Regions from separate parts of the Paraburkholderia sp. RL17-337-BIB-A genome, predicted to be linked through region 1. Evidence: riboswitches for the same ligand, from Rfam matches in the RefSeq annotation. Region 1 holds a riboswitch; the other holds the start of a gene.
The links. A riboswitch is a leader RNA that binds a small molecule or an ion and turns the genes downstream of it on or off. The one in region 1 is predicted to bind cobalamin.

Region 1 (7,154 bases):
GAAGGTGTGGCCGGTCACTGGACCGTGCAGACCGTCGATCTGTTGCATGCCGAGCGAGGTAAAGCGCGGTTGCATCGTCGCATGGCCGGGCAGCAAGCCGAGCATCGGCGTCGTGGTGCCGTGCGTGTCGGTGAGTTGGTCGAGCAGGTAGAGCATGCCGCCGCATTCGGCAACGAGCGGTTTGCCTGCTGCGGCGTGCGCACGGATTGTTGCGGCACTGCGCGTGCTGGTTGCCAGCGATGCCGCATGCAGTTCGGGGTAGCCGCCTGGGAGATACAGTGCGTCGGCGTGCTGCGGCAGGGCTTCATCGGCGAGCGGTGAGAAATAGTCGATGTGCGCGCCGAGCGCCTCTAACAGCGTGACGTTGGCCGGATAGATGAACGAGAACGCGGCATCGCGCGCAATGGCGATGCGTTTGCCGGCCAGAAGACGCGGCAGCGCTTCGGGCACAGGTGCGCCGAATTCGACCGGCGGCGGCAATTCAGCCAGCGCGGTTTGCGCGAGCGCATCGGCGGCGCGATCGAGGCGGGTGTCCAGATCTGCGATCTCCTCGGCCTGATGCAAGCCTAGATGGCGATCGGGCAAGCCGATTTCGTCGGTGCCGGTGATGTGGCCGCACCAGCGCAGGTCGGGCGGCAACGCTTCTTCGAGCATTTGCGCGTGCCTTGGCGAGCCGACGCGATTGGCTAGCACGCCGTAAAACGGCACTTGCGGCCTGAATTGCGCGAGGCCGAAGGCGACCGCGCCGAAGGTCTGCGCCATCGCTTTCGCCGAAATCACCGCGAGGACCGGCACGCCGAACGTGGTTGCCAGGTCGGCGCTGCTCGGCGTGCCGTCGAACAGACCCATCACGCCTTCGATCAGGATCAGGTCCGCTTCGGCCGCCGCCTGCGCGAGCAGGTTTCGGCAGGCCGACTCGCCCACCATCCACAGATCGAGCGACAGGACCGGCGCGCCGCTGGCACGCGCCAGAATCATCGGGTCGAGAAAGTCGGGGCCGGTCTTGAAGACGCGCACGCGTCGCCCGAGCCGCCGGTGATAGCGCGCGAGACCCGCGGTGATCGTGGTCTTGCCTTGGCCCGACGCCGGCGCGCTAATGAACAGGGCGGGGCACGTCCCGATGGAAGTGTCCTTGGCGGCCGCCCCGAAGGATGTTCCCTTGGGGGACTTCCCGTAGGACGTACGCTTGGGGGACGTGGACATTGTTCAGAACTCCACGCCGCGTTGCGCTTTCACGCCTTGCTCGCGATATGGGTGTTTGACGATGCGCATTTCGGTGACGAGGTCGGCGGCTTCGATCAGCGCGTCCGGCGCGTGGCGGCCGGTTACCACCACGTGCAGCATCTGCGCCCGCGCATTCAGTACCGACAGCACTTCGTCGAGCGGCAGGTATTCGTACTTCAACACCGTGTTCAGTTCGTCGAGAATCACCATCTGATAGTCGCCGCTTTCGATCATGCGGCGCGCTTCGTTCCAGCCTTTGCGCGCGGTGGCGATGTCGGCGTCGCGATTCTGCGTGTTCCAGGTGTAGCCGTCGCCCATCGTGACGAAGTCGCAATTGGCGATCGCACCGAGGAAGTCGCGCTCCGAGGTATGCAGCGCGCCTTTGATGAATTGCACGACGCCGAGACGCATGCCGTGTCCAAGCACACGCACGGCCATGCCGAACGCTGCCGTGGTCTTGCCTTTGCCGGTGCCGGTGTTGACGATCAGCAGACCTTTTTCGACGGTGGCGCTGGCCTGCTTTTTCTCGTGGCCTTCGCGCCGGCGCTCGGTCATGCGTTGATGCGATTCGGGGTCGGTCTTCATGGCAGGTCCTATTGGTGAGGGTCGGTGTTTGTTTGTTCGCGCGCGGGGCGCGCGGTGGTCGATGCTATCGCCACGGTGATGCCGTTGTGGACGGTTTTGCGCGCGAGCAGGCGTGCAGTGAGAGGGGCGGGCGCGATGGAGGTAAGTGGGGCAAGTGACGCATTTGGGGCAACTGCGGCATCTAAGGCAGCTGACGCAACCGATGCATGGGCGGCATGCGGCGTGCTGCTGGTCACATGAAGGTCCCCCAGCGCGGCGAGCAAGGCGCACGGCTCGCAGACGCCGTCTACGCCGAGATGCTCGCGTGCGGCCGTCGATGGATTGTCCACGGATATCGCCGCAATCTGCTCGCGGCTGAACAATTTCAGCGGCAACGCATGACGTGCGCAGAATTCAAGTAAACCGGCTTCGTGGGCTTTGGTGTCGACCGAGGCAATCGTGCTGATTTCATCGAAGGCATGCGAGCCGAGTGTGGCACGCACAGCCGCTTCGATCTGCTCGGCCGAGCTATGCAAGCGACAACCGATGCCGACGGTTAGTGTTTTCATTGCGCGTCCGAAGCGTCCGAAGCGTCCGAAGCGTCCGTCGCTCCGGCAGAGTTCGCCGTGTTTGTCGCACCCATCGCTTTCACCGCATCCGCTTTCACCGCACCCGCATTCACAGCATCCCGCGCCAAAGCCAACGACGCCACGCCACCCATCACCACGATCGCCGGCGACCCCAGCCCGGCGTGCGACACCGCATCCGCGAACTCGCCGAGCCGTGCGAGCACGTGCCGTTGCTCGGGACGCGTGGCCGATTCGATCGCCGCACACGCCGTATCGGCACTCATGCCGGCCGCGAGCAACGCGCCGACGATATCGTTCAGCCGCCGCATGCCCATGTAAATCACCAGCGTCATCCGGGTGGCGACGAGCGCGGCCCAGTCCGGCTCGCCGCTGCCGGCGCCGTGTCCGGTGACGAACACCACGCCTTGCGCGTGATCGCGATGCGTGACCGGAATCCCGATCGCCGCGGGCGCTGCAATCCCGGCGGTGATGCCGTTGATCACGTCCACTTCAATACCCGCCGCGTGCAACGCCTGCTGTTCCTCGCCGCCACGGCCGAACACGAACGGATCGCCACCCTTCAAACGCGCGACGCTGCGCCCGGCCTGCAGGTGCTCGAGCATCTGCGCGACGATGCCGGCCTGCGGCGTCGACGGATGCCCGCCACGTTTGCCGACATACACGACCAGCGCGTTCGCGCGCGCGAATTGCAGCACGTCGGGATTCACCAGATCGTCGACCAGTATCACATCGGCTTGCGCGAGAGCGCGGGTCGCCTTGAGCGTCATCAGTTCGACGTCGCCGGGGCCGGCGCCGATCAGCCAGGCGCGGCTCATCGCCGCGTGCATGGCGCACGCCATGTCGTGACAAGCGGGAGCGGTTGAGGCTTGATGAGGCCGGAGGCGGCGGAAATTGAGGTCATGCGGTGCTACGGATTACGCGCGACAAAAAACGCCACTCGCCGCGTTTCCCACAGGAAAACGTCAACGGCCGCGCCATGTCGTGCTTCAGCGCCTTCAATTCCGTCCCTCGCGGATTCCGGCGGCCGGCAGCGTGACATTCACTGCCTCCGCGTCTGGCCGGTATCCGGGCTGACGGCCTCATGCGTTTTGCCTTCCCGTCAGGATTCGTCAGACAGTGGCATCAAAAACGCATGCGCGATGCAAATGCACCGCAGGTCGCTTACCGTTGCGGGGACAGCACAGGTTGAGCGCGGCGAGCGCGGCCTGTTTCCCGTTTAACTGCACATGCGAACGCATGTGCGGGCACCAAACGCGCGCATACGATAGCACACGGCAGGCCGCGCCGGCACTGCGGAAAGGCCCTGCCGGCGCCCGCGTTTCCTTGACGGCACGGAGCCGCGCGCCTAAACTCGCACGCACTTTGGTGCTCGCATGCGCGCTCGTGCGCATGCAGTTAAACGGGAAACAGGGTGCCCACCTGCAACGGATCGGGTCAACCTGTGCTGCCCCCGCAACGGTAAGCGAAAAGCGGTTCCAGGTTGATTGCCTGGCGCCGCGGAGCCGGCTTCGATGTCCACGCGCAAGGCCGCGTCGGCATATGACCACTGGGCGAGAAACCACTCGCCCGGGAAGGGGAAGCGGCGCTTTCGTCAGCCCGGATACCGGCCAGAATACGAAGAACGTCCACTGCGGGGATGCGGTGGCGCGTTCCGCGCCGGCGTGCCGCGCAGCTCCTACGGATAACCTCACGATGCAAACTCAGATGCGCAAGATCCCCGTCACGATCGTCACGGGCTTTCTCGGCAGCGGCAAGACCACGCTGCTGCGGCACATTCTTCAGCATGCGGGCGGCAAGCGCATCGCGGTGATCGTCAACGAGTTCGGCGAACTCGGCATCGACGGGGAAATCCTCAAGGGTTGCGGGATCGGTTGCGATGACAACGGCGTCGAGACCGAAGGGCAACTGTATGAACTCGCGAATGGCTGTCTGTGCTGCACCGTGCAGGAAGAGTTTTTTCCGGTGATGGAAAAGCTGGTGGAGCGCCGCGAGCAGATCGATCACGTGCTGATCGAAACCTCCGGTCTCGCGTTGCCGAAGCCGCTGGTGCAGGCGTTCAACTGGCCGCAGATCAAGAATAGCTTTACTGTCGACGCGGTCGTCACCGTGGTTGACGGCCCGGCCGCGGCGCGCGGCCAGTTCGCCGACAATCCGGTCGCGGTGGATGCGCAACGCAAGGCCGATCCGAATCTCGATCACGAATCGCCGTTGCACGAATTGTTCGAAGATCAATTGTCGGCGGCCGATCTGGTGATTCTGAACAAAACCGATCTGCTCGACGAATCGCATCAAGCTTCTGTTGAAGCCCTCATCCGTGACGAAATTCCGCCGCAAGTGAAGATCGTGCGCGCACAGATGGGCCAGCTCGATCTGCATACGTTGCTGGGCCTCGAAGCGGCCTCGGAGGAAACGATTCACCTGCGCCACGATCACCATGGTTCGGCTGACGACGCCGATCATCACCATGACGAATTCGATTCGGTGGTCGTCCACGCGAATGTTTCGTCGCGCGAGGCCGTGATCGCGGCGTTGCACGGACTCGTCGAAACCAACACGATTTACCGCGTGAAAGGATTTGCGGCATTGCCGGGTGCGGCAATGCGTCTGGTGATCCAGGGCGTGGGCCGTCGTTTCGATAGTTACTTCGACCGCCGCTGGCAAGCCGGAGAAGCGGGCGAGGGCCAGCAAAGCCGCTTCGTGCTGATCGGTGAAGACCTCGACCAGGCCGCGCTGCAACAGGCGTTCGACGCCGCATTGGGCGTCGTGGCGAGCACCCAGCCGCAACAGGCGTAACCGGCCATGCATCTGCTGCGCACCACGCCGGGCGGTTTTGTCGACGATACGCAAGGCGTGATCCGTATCGATCAGCAGCCCGCCGATATCGTGGTGCTCAGTTCCGCCGATACCACGCTGTCGCTGCTCGCGAGCGTGGTGCCTCGTCTGGGCGAGGGCTTTCCGAGCATAAGGCTCGCGAACGTCACCTATTTGCGCCAGCCGGCTTCAGTCGATTTCTATGTCGAAGACGTGTTGCAGCATGCGCGTGTCGTGGTGGTCGATCATCTCGGCGGCGAGGCGTATTGGCCGTACGGCATCGAACAGGTGGTCGCGCTCGCCGAACGCAAGCAGCAGACGCTCGCGATGTTTTCGGGCGATCTGCAGGAGGATCCGAACCTGCTCGCGCGCAGCACCGCCGACGCCGAACTGTGTCATCAGCTATGGCGCTATCTGCGTGAAGGCGGCCCGCAGAATGCCGAGGCGTTCCTGCGTTTTATCGCATACCGCTCGTTTGGTTGGGGGCGCGAACCTGCGCCGCCGCGCGCGTTGCCTGCCGCGACGCTCTACCATCCCGAACGCGATACGCCGACGATTTCCGCCTGGCAGGCGCGCTGGCGTGAGGATGCGCCGGTTGCCGCGATTCTGTTCTACAAGGCGCATCTGCAAGCGGCCAATACAGCAGTGTTCGACGCGCTGATCGAGGCGCTTGAAGCACAAGGCTTAAATCCGCTGCCGATCGCGATTACCTCGCTGAAAGATGCGATGAGCCGCGACGTCGTGCAGCAGTTGTGCGCGCAACATGATGTCTCGCTGGTGTTGAATACGACCGCATTCGCCGCCTCGGCCATCGACGACCCCGAGCCGCTTGCGCTCGCCGGCGACGCGCCGGTGATGCAGGTGATCCTGAGCGGCGGCAATCGCGAAGATTGGGTCAAGGACAATCAGGGCCTCAATTCGCGCGATATCGCCATGCATATCGCGCTGCCGGAAGTGGACGGCCGCATCATCACGCGGGCAATCAGCTTCAAGGGCCTCGCCTATCGTTGTCCGCGCACCCAGGTCGATGTAGTCCGCTATCGACCGGACCTCGAGCGCGTCGGCTTTCTGGCCGAACTGAGCCGCCGCTGGTGCCGTCTGCGCACGCTCGACAACGCGGACAAGAAGCTCGCGCTGATTCTCGCCAACTATCCGATGAGCGAAGGGCGCATCGGCAATGGTGTGGGGCTCGATACGCCGGCCTCGGTCGTCGGCATTCTGTCGATGTTGCGCGATGAGGGATATCGTCTCGCAGAGTTGCCCGCCGACGGCGACGCGCTGTTGAAGAAGCTGACCGAAGGCGTGACCAACGATCCGGTCGTGCGTGACTTGCGGCCCGCGTTGCAAAGCTTCGCGCTCGACGACTATCTCGTGTACTTCAACGCATTGCCCGGTGAAGCGCGCGATGCGCTGAACGCACGCTGGGGTTCCCCCGAACAGGATCCGACGTTGCGGCACGGCCGTTTCATGATTGCGGGCTGGCGCTGTGGGCATGCGTTCGTCGGGATTCAGCCGTCGCGTTCACGGCAGCAGGGCGATTACGCGAGCTATCACGATGCCGAACTCGTGCCGCCGCATGCGTATCTGGCTTTCTACTTCTGGCTGCGTCATCAGTTCTGTATTGACGCGGTCGTGCATGTCGGCAAGCACGGCAATCTGGAATGGCTGCCGGGCAAGAGCGTCGCGCTGAGCGATGCCTGCTGGCCCGATCTGATCCTCGGGCCGATGCCGCATCTGTATCCGTTCATCGTCAACGATCCGGGTGAAGGCAGTCAGGCGAAGCGTCGAACGCAGGCCGTCATCATCGATCATCTGATGCCGCCGCTCACGCGCGCCGAAAGCTATGGGCCATTGCAGGACCTCGAACGCCAGGTCGACGAATACTATGAAGCGCTGATGGTCGATCCGCGCCGTTCGAAGCTGCTGAGGCGCACGATTCTCGCGACCATCGTCGAGCATAAGCTG
Region 2 (7,154 bases), 680 kb from region 1:
CCCACCATCTGATCGACGACGAAGCGCTTGCGCTCCATCGTGCCCGCCGCATTCGCGATCAACGGCAGCATGCCTCGCTTGGCGAGCTCGTCCTCGATACCGCGGCAGATGGGCGGAAAGATCGGGTTGGTGATGTCCGGCAGGATGACCCCGATGGTGCCCGAGCGGCTGGTTCGCAAGGTGGCCGCAATCCGGTTAGGCGAGTAGTTGAGCTTCTGGGCGGCCTTGAGCACACGGTCTGTGACTTCGGCGCCGATCAGGTGGCGCGTGGCCGGGTTCATCACGCGGGACACGGTGGACGCATGAACACCGGCTAATTCCGCAAGCTCGCTTATTGTCGAGCGTCTCTTGATCGTCATGGACGGGCACGTCTGTGCGAAAAGGGCAACGCCCTATTTTAGCCCGTTGCAATTCGCCAGCGATCGAATGTTGCGACGCGTGGGCTACATCAACACACGGGCGTCACCCCGAACAACAGACCGCATCCCCATGCCCGCGCCGTCAGTCAATCCGGAATCTCGGGCTCAACCAGTTTAGCCAGCTGAGCAAGCGACTCCTGCCAGCCGAGGTAGCACATCTCCACAGGAATGACCTCGGGCACGCCCGCCTGCGTGATGGTGACCTCGGTCCCGCAGACCACCTGCCGCAATGAAACGGTGACGTGCATCTCGCCAGGCAGGTTCGTATCGTCGAATCGGTCCGTGTAGCGGATTTTCTCGAACGGCACCAGTTCGACATACTCGCCGCCGAACGAGTGGCCGTTGCCGGTGGTGAAATTGCGGAAGGACATCTTGTGAGTGCCGCCCACGCGGGCCTCCAGGTGATGGACCTGACAGGTGAAGCCATAGGGCGGCAGCCACTTCGCTATCGCGTCGGGTTCGAGGAAGGCCCGATAGATGCGTTCGGGCGTAGCGCGCAAGACGCGATGGAGATTGACGGTTCCGGTAGTCATGGTGTGTTCGCCTTTCACTTGGAGAAGTTGGACATACTCCTACGACGATTCGATGATCCGGATATCGACATAGGTTGAGACCAGGAAAAACCCTGGGCAGGCGATGGTCCATCGATCGGTTCAGAGTGTGGACCGGAACCGGCGCCCTCCCAGCCGTTCATGCCACCGGGAGGGCCATTTGCCGCTTAGAACGTATAAGCCAGCTTGCCAAACGCCGTACGTCCCAAAGTGTTGTACCCATATGCAGTGACGTACTGTCGATTAAACAGATTCGACAGATTCGCCGACACGGTCAGATGCGAATTGACCTTATAAGCAGCACGCAAAGCGACCGTTGTGTACGACGGCAGATAGATCGAGTTGAGCTGGTCGTCGAAGGTCGATCCCCCATAAAGCAGCGAGACGCCGGTGCTGAGCGCGTGAAGATGGAACTCGTCCCACGTGTGATCGACGCTCAGACTGGCCGTCTGGCGCGGGCGGCGGTTAAGCCACGTCTGGTCGGTCACGTCCTGCGGATTCAGCAGGCCGATCGCGAGGCTGACAGGCGTCGATTTGCCGAGCGTGCCCTTGTACGACAGATCGATGCCCTGGATGTGCGCCCGTCCAATATTCACGGGCAGAAACGTCGCGGAGTTGTACGAGATGAGGTCATGGACGCGGGTGTCATAAACGGCGGCCGTGAAGGTGCCGAACGAGGTGGTTGCGTCCAGCGCCGCCTCGATCGTGTCGCTGCGCTCGGGCAACAGGTTCGGGTTCGCAAAGCCTGGGTAGTACAGGTCGTTGAAGGTCGGCAGGCGGAATGCATTGCCATACGAAAGCCGCGCCGTATACACCGGGGTGATCGCATAGGCCACGGCGACATTGCCGGTATTGACCGAACGGCCCTGAATAATCTCGTGACGGCCCGCAAGGAACACCGTCAGGGCACCGAGCGTGACTGACTGATGGAGTGAGACCGCTGAATCGTTGCGCGTCGGCACGCCCTGAGGGATATCGACCGGCAGGAAAGCTTGCTCGCGGCTGAAGTCGTAGGCGAGCTTCGTCTCTCCGGACAGCGGTAGATCGAACAACGTCAGCGCCTTTTCCTGATGGGTCAACGAGGTTGACGTGCTGAAACGCGTCGAGTCGATCTCATCGGTCGGAATGGTGGGATTGTTCGCATAGAGGAACTGGCGGTCCGTGGCGTAGCCCACCGACTGGTCGAACTGGGTGGTCGGCGTAATGTCCAGGTGAAACGCGAGGCCCGTCGTCAACTGATGATCGAGCTGGCGATCGTCGCCACCGCCACTGTCATACGAAAGATCGGACGTGTGGTACAGGGCGAACGTGGAGAGCGACCAGTTGTCGCGCGCATAGCCGAGGCGCGCATCCACGTCCTGAGCATGGTACGGGTTTCGGCCATCCTCGTGACCGAATGCATACGGCTGGGTCGCATCGATCCCAGCGGTGTTGTAGTCGTGCAGGCCGAGCGAGTAGGTCAGGCCGGACAGTGCCGAGAGCGGACCAGTGGAGGGGATACTGCCGGAGGTCCGGACTTGCGTGTCGAAGGTTTTGTTCGAACCGCCGCCTACGGAGATCGTGGTCTGGTTCGGCTGATTGGATGCGTGATTGGTGAACAGTTGCACGACGCCGCCCATCGCAGCCGCACCGAACGACGCGGCCGCCGGCCCTGAGATGACTTCGACACGGTCGAACGAGGAGGTTGAGAGATCCGCCCACGCGGCCTGGCCGGTGGTTGCGGAGCCTACCCGGATGCCGTCGATAAACACCGCGACCTGGCTGCCGGATGAACCCCGGATGCTGACTGAAGCGAAGGAGCCGGGGCCGCCGTTTTGCGAAACGGTGACGCCGGGCAGCGTGGCGAGCGCTTGCGTGATACTCGGGTTGGCCGGGGACAGACGCTCGAGATCGGCGCGCGTGAGGACCTGGGTCGTGGCGTAGCGTTGGTCGAACGATTGCGGCAGGTGTTGGGTGTCGCCGGTGACAAGGATATTCGGCAGCGTGGTTTCGGCCGACGCTTGCGCGGGCAGTGGCAACGATGTGTCGTCCGCGGCCTGTGCAACCTGCCATGCGGAGACTGACAACACGGCGAGAACGCTATACATGCCGACGACGTGTCGGCGCAAGGTTCCCTGCGGGGAACCGGTTTGAACGGCGGTGGACATGACTGATCCTGAGGCTTGGGCTGTCGTTGCAACGGGCGCCGCATAGGCGGTGCTTGCACATCGGGACACCCCGCCCGATGCGGCTGCGCAGACCTCGGTTTGATGGCAGGTCTCCTGGCTCACGGGTCAACGTCACGTGCCGACCTTCCCGGTGCTCCAGTGGTCATGAATGGCACGGACTCGCCGCTTACAGTTGCGGGGACAGCCGCAGACTCGGAGCATCGCTGCTCGTACTGCGTTCCCTTTTGATCCCGGTTGATGGGAACCATCAAGGCGGAAGGGTAGCGATGCGTGGTGGTGACGTCAATTACTACGGCGTTTGCGGTACGCTGTTCGTCACTGTGATTGTGGTTTTCTTGTTCGGATCAGGCGATGCGTTGATATAGGTTGGCGAATGGTTTTTTGGGTGAGGTTTTGATGCGGCGTTTTCGTGGCATGGACTCTGTGCATTGCCGGATGGAAACGAGAGGGCCGCAGTGCGGGGTTGTTTGCATATTGATAGAGCTTGATGCCGCCCGCGAGCCCTATCGAGTCCTTGCTGATGAACCGCTCCGTCGTCGGATCATAGTACCGATACCGGTCGTAGTGCAGCGCCGTTTATGCATAAGCACGACGCTACGCGATGCGCCCGACGCGCCATCGACTGCAACAGTCACGCAACCGCAGCAGCCCTTCATGCCCTGGGAACACATCGACCGGTGGCTAGGCGCGGAGAAGTTCTTCAAGGCTGGCCAGCGCGTCTATGTCTCGGTTGACTACATCCGGCAAAGCCTCACGGTGACCCCGGAATACGATGAGGCCGCCAGGGCGCGTGGGCGCGCACAACGGACCATTGAGCGCAAGGCCACCAATGATGAACTGCGCAAGGTATGGCGCGCGCAGGCGCAGATAACCCGCTACTGACCATTACCACCGGATAGACATGCAAAGGGCCGCAATCGCGGCCCTTCGTTGTTACCACACTCGCATATCGGGAGAACAGAATCCAGACACAATATCCATCAACTCCAGAACTCTGTCTTCAATGTCTTCCGTTGCGCCAATCCTCAAGGAGTCGAGAAGCCTATACACGGATCCCGAACTAAAATTCTTCTCCCGGTATTTCACAAGAATCGCTCGTAGTAAATTGACGTCGCAATTCCTCTCCAATGCATCACGCAGCTCTCTATCTAGCACGCTATCCAGTTCGGCATTCATTACTTCACCCATTTGTCACGAGTTGAGGCAAGGGCCGCCTGATAGTCAGACAAGGACATGCTTGTACTCGGCTGGATCGTCCCATGGTTGGCACTATCCTGAACGTACTTGAGGGTATTTGGAAGATTCGCCGTGTTCAGCATGCATGCGCAGTCCTTTCCAGTGCCGCCCATACTTGCCGGACGCCTATGAGGCGGAAGGTTAGCCGCTGATCCCGGCGCAACCGAAATTCCTCCCGTGGCTGGGTGAACCATCCCATCCGAGCCGACAGGAATATCGACACCAGGACGCGCACCAAGTCCACGCGCCGTAGGCTCAGCAATAGGGAAACCATCGCTTCCGGTTTTCATCGCTCGATATACGTCGTCCCCTGTCAATCCGAGCGGGTCAACCCATGTAAGCGGATTGGGCGCATATTGATGCGCGTTGAGTCCGCCCTGTAACCCGATCGGATCCTTGCTGATGAACCGGCCGGTCGCCGGATCATAGTAGCGGTTGCAATTGTAGTGCAACCCTGTCTCTTCATCATGATACTGCCCCTGAAAACACAGCGCATTACCACCCCCCACCGGATCCGGCTTCTCCCTCCAAGTATCCTTCCATCCCCCCCACGCCTTAAACCGCGCGAGCCACACCACCTTCCCCGACTCATCCGTAAGCTCCTGCGGCGTGCCCAAATGGTCATTCTGATAAAACACCGTGACATGTCGCGTCACCGCCGGCATTTGGACATAGCGCCCGTCGGTCCCAGTCGCCAGATGCGCATGTTCAACTATCGTTTCATCAAGCCGCGCAAGCGGCACAAACGAACCCGCTTCATACAGATAAATCGATGCGGCCTGCCATTGATGCTCTTCAGCCAGCGTATGCATGCGCTGCGCGACAGGCAACGAATATGGATCGTTCGGATCCTCACGCACCAGCCGCGCCGAGCGATAGCGATACGGACGAACGTCGCGCGTTGGTCGCAACGGCTCGTGGAAACGTTCCTCCATCAGCAGCACGTCGCCGTCCCACGTAAACACCGTGCGATCGACCCCGCCACCGGCCCGTTCAACTTCCTTCATCGTGCGCCGTCCGAACACGTCATAGCGGAAACGCACCACCTGTTCCGCGCGTGCGGTGCCGTTGATGAACTCCACGCCGCCGTCCGCATGGGTGCGCGTGCGGTTCAGTTCATCGGCTTTCGGCGCGTTCGCGTAGTGGCAGGATTACCGTCACGCTGCGCGATGCGCCAGATGGCTATTCACTGGATACACCACCGCGCCCGCAGCAGCCCTTTATGCCATGGGAGCATATCGACAGGTGGCTAGGCGCAGGCAATCTCTTCAGCACCGGCCAGCGCGTCAATGTCTCGGTTAACTACATCCGGCAATGCCTCACGGCGCCCCCCAGAATACGATGAGGCCGCCAGGGCGCGTGAGCGCGCACAACGGGCCATTGAGCGCAAGGCCGAGAATGACGAACTGCGCGGCGTATGGCTCGCACAGGAAGCTGAGCGCCAACGACACAGAAACCGCTCCGGGCCGAACACCTCGAATTTATAATCGGGCAATGACACGTGACGAAGGGCCGCACACCGCCCTTCGATTACCAAATAAATTAAATTCGGCTGGCAAAGCACCTAAGTATTTCCGCTATCTCAAGTGCCTCCGACTCAGATAGCTCGACAGGATCGTTTTCTTTTGTCGCGGCCTTGATATGGATAGACGATCCTTGTTCAATCCATATCCGGACAGCTCCATCGCTCGATTCGAAATAGTCTTGATTCGATGTATTTTGTTGCATTTCTATTCACCTGTAGTCGGGAAGTGCGGGTTTCCATCATCTGGCGATACAACCTTGACTTTACCTGTCGGATCGTATGCATGCACATGGTCAACGGCCGCTTTAGGATCGTTGGATGGCAACCCTGTTGCCGGGTCTTTATGACCTCGATCCAACCTCAAACGCTCTTTCCCTGTACACGGGCATTTCCATTTTATCGGTGCGCCTGTCGCATCCGATTTAGCCAAAACAAGTCCCTTCTGATTTGCTAAATCACGAATCTCTGTGCGCGTCCTATCAGTAATGTCGCTTGCCGTTATCGTTGGTGGCGTTATGCCACTCAGACCCAGCGGATCGATCCACTGCACCGGATTGGGCGCATACGCAAACGCATTCAGCCCCCCGCGAGGCCAATCGGATCCTTGCTGATGAACCGGCCGGTGTTGGGATCATAGTACCTATACCGGCTATAGTGCAGCCCCGTTTCGTGATCATAATACTGCCCCTGGAAGCGGATCGGGTTCCTGATACCAGCCTTGCGGGCGGCCTCGCTGATGACTTTCTTTGTATCATCCCACGCCCAATACCGTGCGCTCCAAGCAATCTCCCCTTTGCATCCGTTACATCCTCATTGATCACTTGTGCGCGCAGATTACGCCGATCGTCGAAGTTGTAGTGCATGGTCACATAGTCAACCGAAGCAATGAAAGAGAAGCGGAATTAGGTGGCCTTCGTCTATCGGGGCCAGCGTAGCAATATCCAACATTTTTCTTCTCCATCTATTTTCCCAACCACCCCGATCATCTCGGCATCCTTGAGCCTCTCTTCGCACTCGCTATAAAAATCTGGATTGCACACCAAGTTCGCATGCTTCGAAAGGATAAATTCGTTCATTCTATGGGCGTCAACGACACCTTTTTCCAAAATGTGATTGTGCACATCAACAACAATGCCATCTTCATTCTCAAACCTTACGCCCAAGCCATGTCGAGAGTAATTCCACTTAGCACATTGGGCATGTACACATCCATAGCGAGGCAGATCAGTCAGATATTTCCAATCTTGAGCTGTGG

Region 2: linked by a shared signal. The riboswitch ahead of P0D84_RS33985 (TonB-dependent receptor domain-containing protein) and the one ahead of cobA (uroporphyrinogen-III C-methyltransferase) in region 1 are both predicted to bind cobalamin.

What each region holds. Positions count from the first base shown of each region.
Region 1 is NZ_JARESY010000002.1:2,294,174-2,301,327, reverse strand. Features, by position in the region: gene P0D84_RS30975 (cobyrinic acid a,c-diamide synthase CobB) at 1-1,122, opposite strand, end outside; gene cobO (cob(I)yrinic acid a,c-diamide adenosyltransferase) at 1,207-1,809, opposite strand; gene P0D84_RS30965 (cobalamin biosynthesis protein) at 1,818-2,357, opposite strand; gene cobA (uroporphyrinogen-III C-methyltransferase) at 2,354-3,193, opposite strand; cobalamin riboswitch at 3,418-3,645, opposite strand; cobalamin riboswitch at 3,725-4,004, shown strand; gene cobW (cobalamin biosynthesis protein CobW) at 4,071-5,171, shown strand; gene cobN (cobaltochelatase subunit CobN) at 5,178-7,154, shown strand, end outside.
Region 2 is NZ_JARESY010000002.1:2,974,017-2,981,170, reverse strand. Features, by position in the region: gene P0D84_RS33995 (LacI family DNA-binding transcriptional regulator) at 1-359, opposite strand, end outside; gene P0D84_RS33990 (SRPBCC family protein) at 506-952, opposite strand; gene P0D84_RS33985 (TonB-dependent receptor domain-containing protein) at 1,138-3,057, opposite strand; cobalamin riboswitch at 3,205-3,402, opposite strand; partial or broken gene P0D84_RS33980 (RHS repeat-associated core domain-containing protein) at 3,598-3,714, opposite strand; gene P0D84_RS33975 (hypothetical protein) at 3,793-4,020, shown strand; gene P0D84_RS33970 (RHS repeat-associated core domain-containing protein) at 4,314-5,456, opposite strand; gene P0D84_RS33965 (hypothetical protein) at 5,694-5,825, opposite strand; partial or broken gene P0D84_RS33960 (RHS repeat-associated core domain-containing protein) at 6,420-6,691, opposite strand; gene P0D84_RS33955 (DUF6896 domain-containing protein) at 6,817-7,154, opposite strand, start outside.